3 linked regions of the Asanoa sp. WMMD1127 genome follow. The protein of the gene in region 2 binds, or shares a complex with, the protein of the main gene of each other region. Links are inferred from orthologs where the notes say so. Each region holds a gene or a part of one and is shown on either strand. Other genes may lie near its edges.

Region 1 (3,098 bases), 3.7 Mb from region 2 along the record:
CATGACGTCGATCGCCAGCGGCAGGTCGGCGTCCAGCACCCGCGCGTAGTAGCAGGTGTATTCCTTCGTGGTGAACGCGTTGGTCTCGCCGCCGACCGCCTCGATCTGCGCCGAGATGTCCAGCGCGCTGCGCTTCTCGGTGCCCTTGAAGAGCAGGTGCTCGAGGAAGTGCGAGCCGCCGGACTGCGCCGGCGTCTCGTCACGGGAGCCGATCGACACCCAGACGCCGAACGACACGCTGCGCATCGCCGGCACCGCCTCGGTCAGGATCCGCAGGCCGGACGGGAGCACCGTGCGCCGGATCGTGCCGCCGAGGGGGTCGGTGGTCAGGGTGCGGGTGACCGCACGGGCCGACGCTTGCGCGCCGGCCCGTTCACGCGCCGTCATTGTCACTGGTGCCGGTTGCGCCGCCGCCGGGGCTCGCCGCCCTCGCCGCCGCCTTCGCCACCGTCACCGCGGCTCGGGCCACGGTCGCCGCTCGGACCACGGTCGCCGCGGTCGCGGTCGCCGCGGTCACGCGGGCCACGGTCGCCGGACCGCGCCGGCGGGCGCTCGGCGGCACCCTCAGCGGGGGCCTCCTCGCCCTCGGCCCGCACCTTGTCGAGGTAGATCTTGCCGCGCTGGTCGATGTCGGCGATCTGGACCTCGACCTTGTCGCCGACGTTGAGGAAGTCCTCGACCTTCTCGACCCGCTTGCCGTTGCCCACCTTGGAGATGTGCAGCAGACCGTCGCGGCCCGGCAGCAGCGAGACGAACGCGCCGAACGCGGCCGTCTTCACCACGGTGCCGAGGAACTTGTCGCCGACCTTCGGCAGCGTCGGGTTGGCGATCCCGTTGATCCGCTCGACGGCGGCCTCGGCCGAGGGGCCGTTGGTCGCGCCGACGTAGATCGTGCCGTCGTCCTCGATGGAGATCTCGGCGCCGGTCTCGTCCTGGATCGCGTTGATCGTCTGACCCTTGGGGCCGATCACCATGCCGATCTTGTCGACCGGGATCTTCACGGTGGTGACCCGCGGCGCGTAGTCCGACATCGAGGCCGGGGCCTCGATCGCGTCGTGCATGACACCGAGGATCGTCGTGCGGGCCTCGTGCGCCTGCTGCAGCGCGCCGGCCAGCACGTCGGACGGGATGCCGTCGAGCTTGGTGTCGAGCTGCAGCGCAGTGACGAACTCCGGCGTGCCGGCGACCTTGAAGTCCATGTCGCCGTACGCGTCCTCGGCGCCGAGGATGTCGGTCAGCGTGACGTATTGCGTCTTGCCGTCGACCTCGTCGGAGATCAGGCCCATCGCGATGCCGGCGACGGGGGCCTTCAGCGGCACACCGGCCGAGAGCAGGGCCAGCGTCGAGGCGCAGACCGAGCCCATCGAGGTGGAGCCGTTGGAGCTGAGGGCCTCGGAGACCTGGCGGATCGCGTAGGGGAACTCCTCGCGAGCCGGCAGCACCGGGATCAGCGCCCGCTCGGCCAGCGCGCCGTGGCCGATCTCGCGGCGCTTCGGCGAGCCGACCCGGCCGGTCTCACCGGTCGAGTAAGGAGGGAAGTTGTAGTTGTGCATGTAGCGCTTGTGCTTCTCCGGGGAGAGCGTGTCGAGCTGCTGCTCCATCCGGAGCATGTTGAGCGTGGTGACGCCGAGGATCTGCGTCTCGCCGCGCTCGAACAGCGCCGAGCCGTGCACCCGGGGCAGCACCTCGATCTGGGCGCTCAGCGGCCGGATGTCGCGGGGGCCGCGGCCGTCGATGCGGACCTGGTCGCGCAGCACGCGGGCGCGCACCTCGCTCTTGGTCACCGAGCGCAGGGCGGCCGACAGCTCCTTCTCGCGACCCTCGAACTGGCCGTCGAGCTGCTCGTGGACCGCGTCCTTGATCCGGTCGAGGGCCTCCTCGCGGTCCGCCTTGCCGGCGATCTTGAGCGCCTCGGCGACCTCGCCGCGGACGGCGTTGGAGACGGCCTCGTAGGCGTCGTCCTGGTAGTCGAGGAACACCGGGAACTCGGCGACCGGCTTGGCGGCGATCTCCGCGATCTCGCTCTGCGCGCGGCACAGCTCGCGGATGGCCGGCTTGGCCGCCTCGAGACCGCCGGCGACGACCTCTTCGGTCGGCGCGGTGGCGCCGTCGGCGACCAGCTTGACGGTGTGCTCGGTGGCCTCGGCCTCGACCATCATGATCGCGACGTCACCGTCGGGCAGGACCCGGCCGGCGATGACCATGTCGAAGGTCGCGCGGGCGAGCTCCTCGTGGGTCGGGAAGGCGACCCACTGGCCGTCGATGTGCGCCATGCGGGTGGCGCCGATCGGGCCGGAGAACGGCAGGCCCGACAGCTTGGTGCTGAGCGAGGCGGCGTTGATCGCGACCACGTCGTAGGGGTGGGCCGGGTCGAGCGCCAGGATGGTCTCGATGACCTGGACCTCGTTGCGCAGGCCCTTGACGAACGACGGGCGCAGCGGCCGGTCGATCAGGCGGCAGGTGAGGATCGCGTCCTCGCTGGGCCGGCCCTCCCGGCGGAAGAACGAGCCCGGGATGCGCCCGGCCGCGTACATCCGCTCCTCGACGTCGACCGTCAGCGGGAAGAAGTCGAACTGCTCGCGCGGCGACTTGCTGGCGGCGGTCGTCGACAGGACGGTGGTGTCACCCAGCTGCGCGATGCAGGAGCCGGGCGCCTGCCGCGCGAGGCGGCCGGTGGTGAAGGTGATCTCGCGGGTCCCGAAGGACCCGTTGTCGATCACCGCGGTGCTGTGCTGGTCGCCGAGTTTGTTCTCGGTCATAGGTGCGTGATGCTCCTTCAGTCGTGGCACGGCTCGACCCGCGAGGGGGAGCTGCTCAGACGTCCGGTCTTCGATCGAAGCGCCCGGGGAGGCCGGCAGTGCCGGCGGGCCCGGGGGCCACTACCGAGGACCGGTGCGTCGACAACTCCCGATCGCCGACGGTCAAGCTGGCCCGTTAGATGACTCGATGAAGTTGTGGAGCGGGGGAGCGACCGACGGTCACTCCCCCGCGCGCGTCATCGCCGCAGACCGAGGCGCTCGATGAGCGCCCGGTAGCGGCTGATGTCGGTCTTCTGCAGGTAGTTGAGCAGCCGCCGCCGGCGGCCGACCAGCAGCAGC
Region 2 (2,942 bases):
TTGACCACGTTGGCGTGTGCGAAGGCGGAGGCGGGGGCCGCGACCCAGAGGGCCGCCGCGGCGGCGGCGACAACGGTGGCGAGACGTCGCATGCCCGTACCTCCTGCAATCGTGGCTTCACCATCTGTAATGACGGTAAGGCCACGGCGGCGGGCCGCGAAAGGCTCAGCGGCGTGAATGAATCACCACGAACGTGTGCTCAGGAGTTCTGTTCAGCCAGTTCACGCGCCCGGTCGCGGGCCGCCTCGAGGGCCGCGAGCAGGGCCGCGCGGACGCCGTGGTTCTCCAGCTCGCGGATCGCCGAGATGGTCGTCCCGGCCGGCGACGTGACCGCTTCGCGCAGCTTGACCGGGTGCTCGCCGGAGTCGCGGAGCATCACCGCCGAGCCGATCGCGGTCTGCACGATCAGGTCGTGCGCCACCTGCCGGGGCAGGCCGAGCAGGATGCCGGCGTCGACCATCGCCTCGACCAGCAGATAGAAATAGGCCGGCCCGGAGCCGGACAGCGCGGTCACCGCGTCCTGCTGCGACTCCGGCACCCGGATCGTCGCGCCGAGCGGCTTGAACATCTCCTCGGCCAGGGCCAGATGCGCGCCGGTGACGTGCGGGCCGGCCGAGATCGCCGTCATCGCCTCGTCGACCAGGGCCGGGGTGTTGGTCATCACCCGCACGATCGGCACGCCGTCCTGCAGCCGCTTGGCGAAGAAGCTGGTCGGCAGGCCGGCGCAGAGCGAGATGACCAGCTTGTCGCCGGGCACCTTCGGGCCGATGTCGGCCAGCAGCGCGCTCGCGTCCTGCGGCTTGACCGCGATCGCGAGCACGTCGGCCTCGGCCACGGCGGTGAGGTTGTCGACGACCCGCACGCCGTAGCGCTCGCGCAGTTCGTCGGCGCGCTCGGAGCGCCGCGAGGTGGCGAGCAGCCGGCCGACGGGCCAGCCGGCGCGCAACAGGCCGGAGAGCATCAGCTCGCCGATCTTGCCCGCGCCGATCACGGCGACCGTCTTGTCCGTCATGGCTGCCCGCCCCCTCGTCGCACGTGCTCAGCTGCCGAAGAAGACCTCGGCCTCGGTGTAGCGCTCCAGCGGCACGGTCTTCAGCTCGCGGGTCGCCTCGGCCAGCGGGACGCGGACGACGTCGGTGCCCTGCAGGGCGACCATCTTGCCCCAGTCGCCGTCGTTGACCGCGTCGATCGCGTGCAGGCCCAGCCGGGTGGCCAGCACCCGGTCGAACGCGGTCGGCGTGCCGCCGCGCTGGATGTGGCCGAGCACGACCGTGCGGGCCTCCTTGCCGGTCTTCGCCTCGAGTTGCTCGGCCAGCCACTGGCCGATGCCACCGAGCCGGACGTGGCCGAACGCGTCGAGCTCCTGGTTGTGCAGGACCATCTGGCCGTCGAGCGGCTGGGCGCCCTCGGCGACGACGACGATCGGCGCGTACTGGTGCTGGAAACGCTTCTCGACGTAGCCCGCGACCTGCTCGACGTCGAAGTTGCGCTCCGGCAGCAGGATCACGTTGGCGCCGCCGGCCAGGCCGGCGTGCAGGGCGATCCAGCCGGCGTGCCGGCCCATGACCTCGACGACCAGCGTGCGGTGGTGACTCTCCGCAGTGGTGTGCAGGCGGTCGATCGCCTCCATCGCGATGTTGACCGCGGTGTCGAAGCCGAACGTGTAGTCGGTGGCGCCCAGGTCGTTGTCGATCGTCTTCGGCACACCGACGACGTGCACGTCGAGCTCGTTGAGCTTGGTGGCGACGCCCAGGGTGTCCTCGCCGCCGATCGCGACCAGCGCGTCGACGCCCATCGCCTGCAGGTTGTTCTTGATCTGCTCGACGCCGTTCTCGATCTTGAACGGGTTGGTGCGGGACGAGCCGAGGATGGTGCCGCCGCGCGGCAGGATGCCGCGGACCTCGGGGATGCCCAGCGGCATGGTCAGGCCCTCGAGCGGACCCCGCCAGCCGTCCCGGAAGCCCACGAACTCGTGCCCGTAGCTGGAGACGCCCTTGCGGACGACCGCCCGGATCACCGCGTTCAGACCAGGACAGTCTCCGCCGCCGGTGAGCACGCCGATTCGCATGATCTGCTCATCCTCCTGATTGCGATCCTCGCCCCAAAGGGGGCAGACATGGCCAGAAAGCCCCAGGATCGATAATCGGCGTCGTTGCCGGCCCGGGGCGGGCCGCCAACTGCGCACTGTAGTCGCCGGGCAGAAGCCCTACCAGCGCGACCCACCTACCGGACGGTGAACTGTCAGGGTCGCATCGCTTTCCACCGGGCCAGGTTGTGGCGGGCGTCGGCGAGCGCGTCGTGCTGGTCGGCGGGGGCGGGCGGCAGGGGCGGTTTGCCCAGATCGTCCCAGAGCTGGCGGAGCTCCTTGGTGAATCGCGGAATCACCCGGGGCAACGCCGGCATCGCTCCCCAGAGCTGGGCCAGCACCACGTGGTCGTACGCGGCGTACCAGGCCCACAGCTCGATCGTGCCGCCGGCGCCGCGCAGCGGCTCGACCAGGAACGCGTAGAGGTCGTCGCGGATCCGCTCGCGGGACCGCCAGGCCGGGTCGGCCGGCGAGGGCAGCTTGTCGAGCACGTTGCGGCGCACCCAGGGAACGGCCCGGGAGCTGTCGAACTCGGTCGACACGGCGTAGAACTCACGCCCGTTCTCGTCGACGACGCCGATCGACACGAGGTCGACCGTGCGGCCGTCCTCGATGAACTCACAGTCGTAGAAGTAGCGGTAGGTCATCGACCTCCATCCTGGCCCATCCGACCGAAGATTCGTTACCGTGCCCGGTCATGACGTTCTCGATCGTGGCGCGGTCGGCCGACGGGCAGGCCCACGGCATCGCCGTCGCCAGCAAGTTCCTCGCCGTCGGGGCCGCGGTCCCGGCGGCCGAGGCGGAGATCGGCGCCGTGGCCACGCAGTCCTACGCGAACCTGGCCTACCGGCCACAG
Region 3 (3,066 bases), 3.6 Mb from region 2 along the record:
CCAGCAGCAGGGTGCGCTGGTTGGGGAAATAGCGGTAGGCGGTGGTGCGGGAGATCCCGGCCCGTTGGGCGGCGTCGTCGACCTGCGGCGTGAGCCCGGCCGCGAGCAGGTCGCGAGCGGCGGTGACCAGCGCCTGTCGGGTGCGTGACTTCTGCGCCGTGCGCCCGGTCGACTCATATGGCATCGCCACTCCATCATGGTACCGTAGTCTCATATGGGACTCGGGTCCCACGAGCTCGCGCAGCGGAGGAGTCCACGATGGATTCTCACGACCCGACCGTCACCGATCCCGGCCTCTACAAAGTGATCTTCGAGAACGAGCGGGTGCGGGTGCTGGAATACCGCGACGAGCCCGGCGACCACACGCACGTGCACCGCCACCCCGACAGCGTGATGGTCACGCTCAGCGACTTCCGCCGCCAGGTCAGCTCCGGCGGCCGGAGCGTCGAGGTGGACCTGCGGGCCGGCGAGGCCCGGTGGGTGGGCGCGCAGGAACACGCCGGCGAGAACATCGGCGACACGGCGACGCACAGCATCTTCATCGAGCTGAAGGAGCCACCGCCGGCCATCGGCTCGACCGTCGCCGCCCCGCTCGGCCCGAGCGGCGGGTAAACCCACCGCGGACCTGGCTTGCCCGGCGGGAGCGACGGTCGTGCCCACGACGGGCCCGGGACCGGCGCTTGGTTCTAGCGGGCGATCTCGGTGACGCGCGACTCGCGGACGACGGTGACCCGGATCTGGCCCGGGTAGGTCAGCTCTTCCTCGATCTGCTTCGCGACGTCGCGGGCGAGTACGGCGGCGCCGATGTCGTCGACGTCGTCGGGCTTGACCATGACGCGGATCTCGCGGCCGGCCTGCATCGCGAAGACCTTCTCCACGCCGGTCTTGCCGCCGGCGATCTCCTCGATGCGCTCGAGCCGCTTCACGTAGGCCTCGAGGCTCTCCCGGCGCGCCCCCGGCCGGCCACCGGAGCAGGCGTCGGAGGCCTGCGTCAACACGGCTTCGATCGTCTGCGGCTGGACCTCGTTGTGGTGCGCCTCGATGGCGTGTACGACCTCGTCGGACTCGCCGTACTTCCGCGCCAGGTCGGCGCCGATCAGCGCGTGGCTGCCCTCGACCTCGTGGGTGAGCGCCTTGCCGATGTCGTGCAGGAACGCGCCGCGCTTGATCAGCGGGGCGTCGAGGCGCAGCTCAGCCGCCATGATGCCGGCGATGTGGGCGGTCTCGACGAGGTGCTTGAGCACGTTCTGGCCGTAGCTCGTGCGGTAGCGCAACCGACCCAGCAGCGTCACGAGCTCGGGATGGATCTCGGTGATGCCGACCTCGACGAGCGCGTCCTCGGCGGCCCGCTGGCAGAGGCGTTCCACCTCCTGCTTGGCGGTCTCGAAGACCTCCTCGATGCGGTGCGGGTGGATGCGACCGTCAAGGACGAGCTTCTCCAGCGTCAGCCGGCCGATCTCGCGACGGACGGGATCGAAACACGAGAGGAGTACGGCCTCCGGCGTGTCGTCGATGATCAGGTTCACGCCGGTGACCGACTCGAACGCGCGGATGTTGCGGCCTTCGCGGCCGATGATCCGGCCCTTCATCTCGTCGCCCGGCAGGTGCAGGACGCTGACCACGCTCTCGGCGGTCTGCTCGCTCGCGACCCGCTGGATCGCCTCGACGACGATGTGCCGGGCCCGCTGCTCACCGGTGGCGCGGGCGTCGGACTCGATGTCGCGTACGAGGATCGCCGCCTCGCGCTTGGCCTGCACCTCGATCGACTCGATCAGCTCGACCCGCGCGGTGTCTGCGGTCAGGCCGGCGACCCGCTCCAGCTCGCGGCGGCGGTGCTCCTCGGCCTCGACCAGCTCGGTCTCCCGGGTGGCCAGCGCCTTCTCGCGCTCGGCGAGCTCCGCGGTGGCGGCGGTGAGGCGGCGTTCACGCTCGGTGAGCCGCTCGACCTCTTCGCTGTGGAGGCGCTCCCGCTCGTCCATCCGCGCGGCCCGCCGCTCGACGTCGGCGGCGTGTTCCTTGGTGGTGGCGGCGAGCATGGCGGCCTCGCGCTCGCCACTGCGCCGGGCGGCGGCCCGGAGCTGTTCGGCGTCCTGCTCGGCCTGCTTGTGCGCGCGTTCGAGGAGGGTGTCGGCCTCGGCGCGGGCCGTGTCGAGCACGCGGCGGGCCTCGGCCCGGGCTGCGGAGGCCTCGGCCTTGGCGGCGGCGGCCTCGGTCCGGGCGGCGGCGGCCGCGGACTTCGCCGTGTCGACGGTTGAGGTGGCCTCTTCGGCCTTGGTGCGCAACGTCGCCAGCGACTGCTCGTGCCGCTCCCGCTCGGCCGTGTAGTTCGGGTCTTCCGGCTTCGGCGCCGCGGTCTGCGTGTTGAGGCGACGGAGCGCCTTGGCCCCGAGCACGAGCCCGACCAGGACGGCGGCCGCGAGAACGATGACAGCCGAGAGGAGTACGACGTCCAGCGGGCTCATGCCGCCGCCTCCCTGCGGTCGGCGGGGCAAGAGCACCGGCGACTGAGCTGACTGCGCTCGCTACGCTCTCTCACGCCGCCGCCTCCCTGCGGTCGGCGGGGTTGCGATCGCTTCGCGCGGTCATGCCAGGACGTCCCTACCGGAGCACTCCCGGTGTCGCCCGGTCATGACGCCTCCCCTTCACCGGTCCGGCGGGAGGGGAAGGGGGTGACCCTCCGCTCACGCGCGGCTGTACGGACGCCCGACCGAGGCGGCTGTGGCCGTGGGGAGCCGACCGACGGTGCGCCTCTGCGCCGCCGGTTGGCCGACAATGCTGTCATCCCTGGTCCGGACCGGCCCGTCCGGAAGAGGGTTATGCGGCCGGCTCGCCGGCGCCTCTGATGGTCTCGGCGGGCCGTCTTGCTGGCTTAGCTGGCCGAAAGCTGGCTTGCTGGCCAGAAGTGATGCCGTCTTGTTACGCGATCTATGTTGTGCACTTAGCCTGCGATGGTCGGGCAAATCCAATCTGTAACGCGAGGCTAGGTCGCGAGGGGCCGTTCGGTCAAGGACTCATGATCCGGCTGGGCGAGGGACATAGGGCACTCATCCGCTCACCCCCTGCTCA

What was found.
Region 1: O7635_RS35285 (region 2) and O7635_RS17515 share a complex: the UniProt entries of both Bacillus subtilis proteins name them as parts of the possible RNA degradosome complex. The link is inferred for Asanoa sp. WMMD1127 from one-to-one orthologs.
Region 3: O7635_RS35285 (region 2) and rny share a complex: the UniProt entries of both Bacillus subtilis proteins name them as parts of the possible RNA degradosome complex. The link is inferred for Asanoa sp. WMMD1127 from one-to-one orthologs.

What each region holds. Positions count from the first base shown.
Region 1 is NZ_JARUBP010000001.1:3,672,858-3,675,955, reverse strand. Bases 75-3,098 are described here. They hold O7635_RS17515 (polyribonucleotide nucleotidyltransferase), read right to left. Parts: upstream 2,760-3,098; coding sequence 390-2,759; downstream 75-389. Other genes in these bases: rpsO (30S ribosomal protein S15), read right to left, coding at 2,996-3,098; O7635_RS17520 (pitrilysin family protein), read right to left, coding at 75-387. Outside these bases: more of O7635_RS17520, read right to left, coding at 1-74. UniProt on the Bacillus subtilis protein: Involved in mRNA degradation. Catalyzes the phosphorolysis of single-stranded polyribonucleotides processively in the 3'- to 5'-direction. Necessary for competence development in Bacillus subtilis.
Region 2 is NZ_JARUBP010000001.1:7,393,172-7,396,113, forward strand. The notes cover bases 55-2,922. They hold O7635_RS35285 (6-phosphofructokinase), read right to left. Parts: upstream 2,069-2,922; coding sequence 1,040-2,068; downstream 55-1,039. Other genes in these bases: O7635_RS35275 (hypothetical protein), read right to left, coding at 55-92; proC (pyrroline-5-carboxylate reductase), read right to left, coding at 200-1,012; O7635_RS35290 (polyadenylate-specific 3'-exoribonuclease AS), read right to left, coding at 2,242-2,733; O7635_RS35295 (DUF1028 domain-containing protein), read left to right, coding at 2,784-2,922. Outside these bases: more of O7635_RS35275, read right to left, coding at 1-54; more of O7635_RS35295, read left to right, coding at 2,923-2,942. UniProt on the Bacillus subtilis protein: Catalyzes the phosphorylation of D-fructose 6-phosphate to fructose 1,6-bisphosphate by ATP, the first committing step of glycolysis.
Region 3 is NZ_JARUBP010000001.1:3,743,707-3,746,772, reverse strand. What follows is about bases 75-3,066. They hold rny (ribonuclease Y), read right to left. Parts: upstream 2,463-3,066; coding sequence 687-2,462; downstream 75-686. Other genes in these bases: O7635_RS17850 (cytoplasmic protein), read left to right, coding at 259-612; O7635_RS17855 (TetR/AcrR family transcriptional regulator), read right to left, coding at 75-184. In the rest of the region: more of O7635_RS17855, read right to left, coding at 1-74. UniProt on the Bacillus subtilis protein: Endoribonuclease that initiates mRNA decay. Initiates the decay of all SAM-dependent riboswitches, such as yitJ riboswitch. Involved in processing of the gapA operon mRNA, it cleaves between cggR and gapA.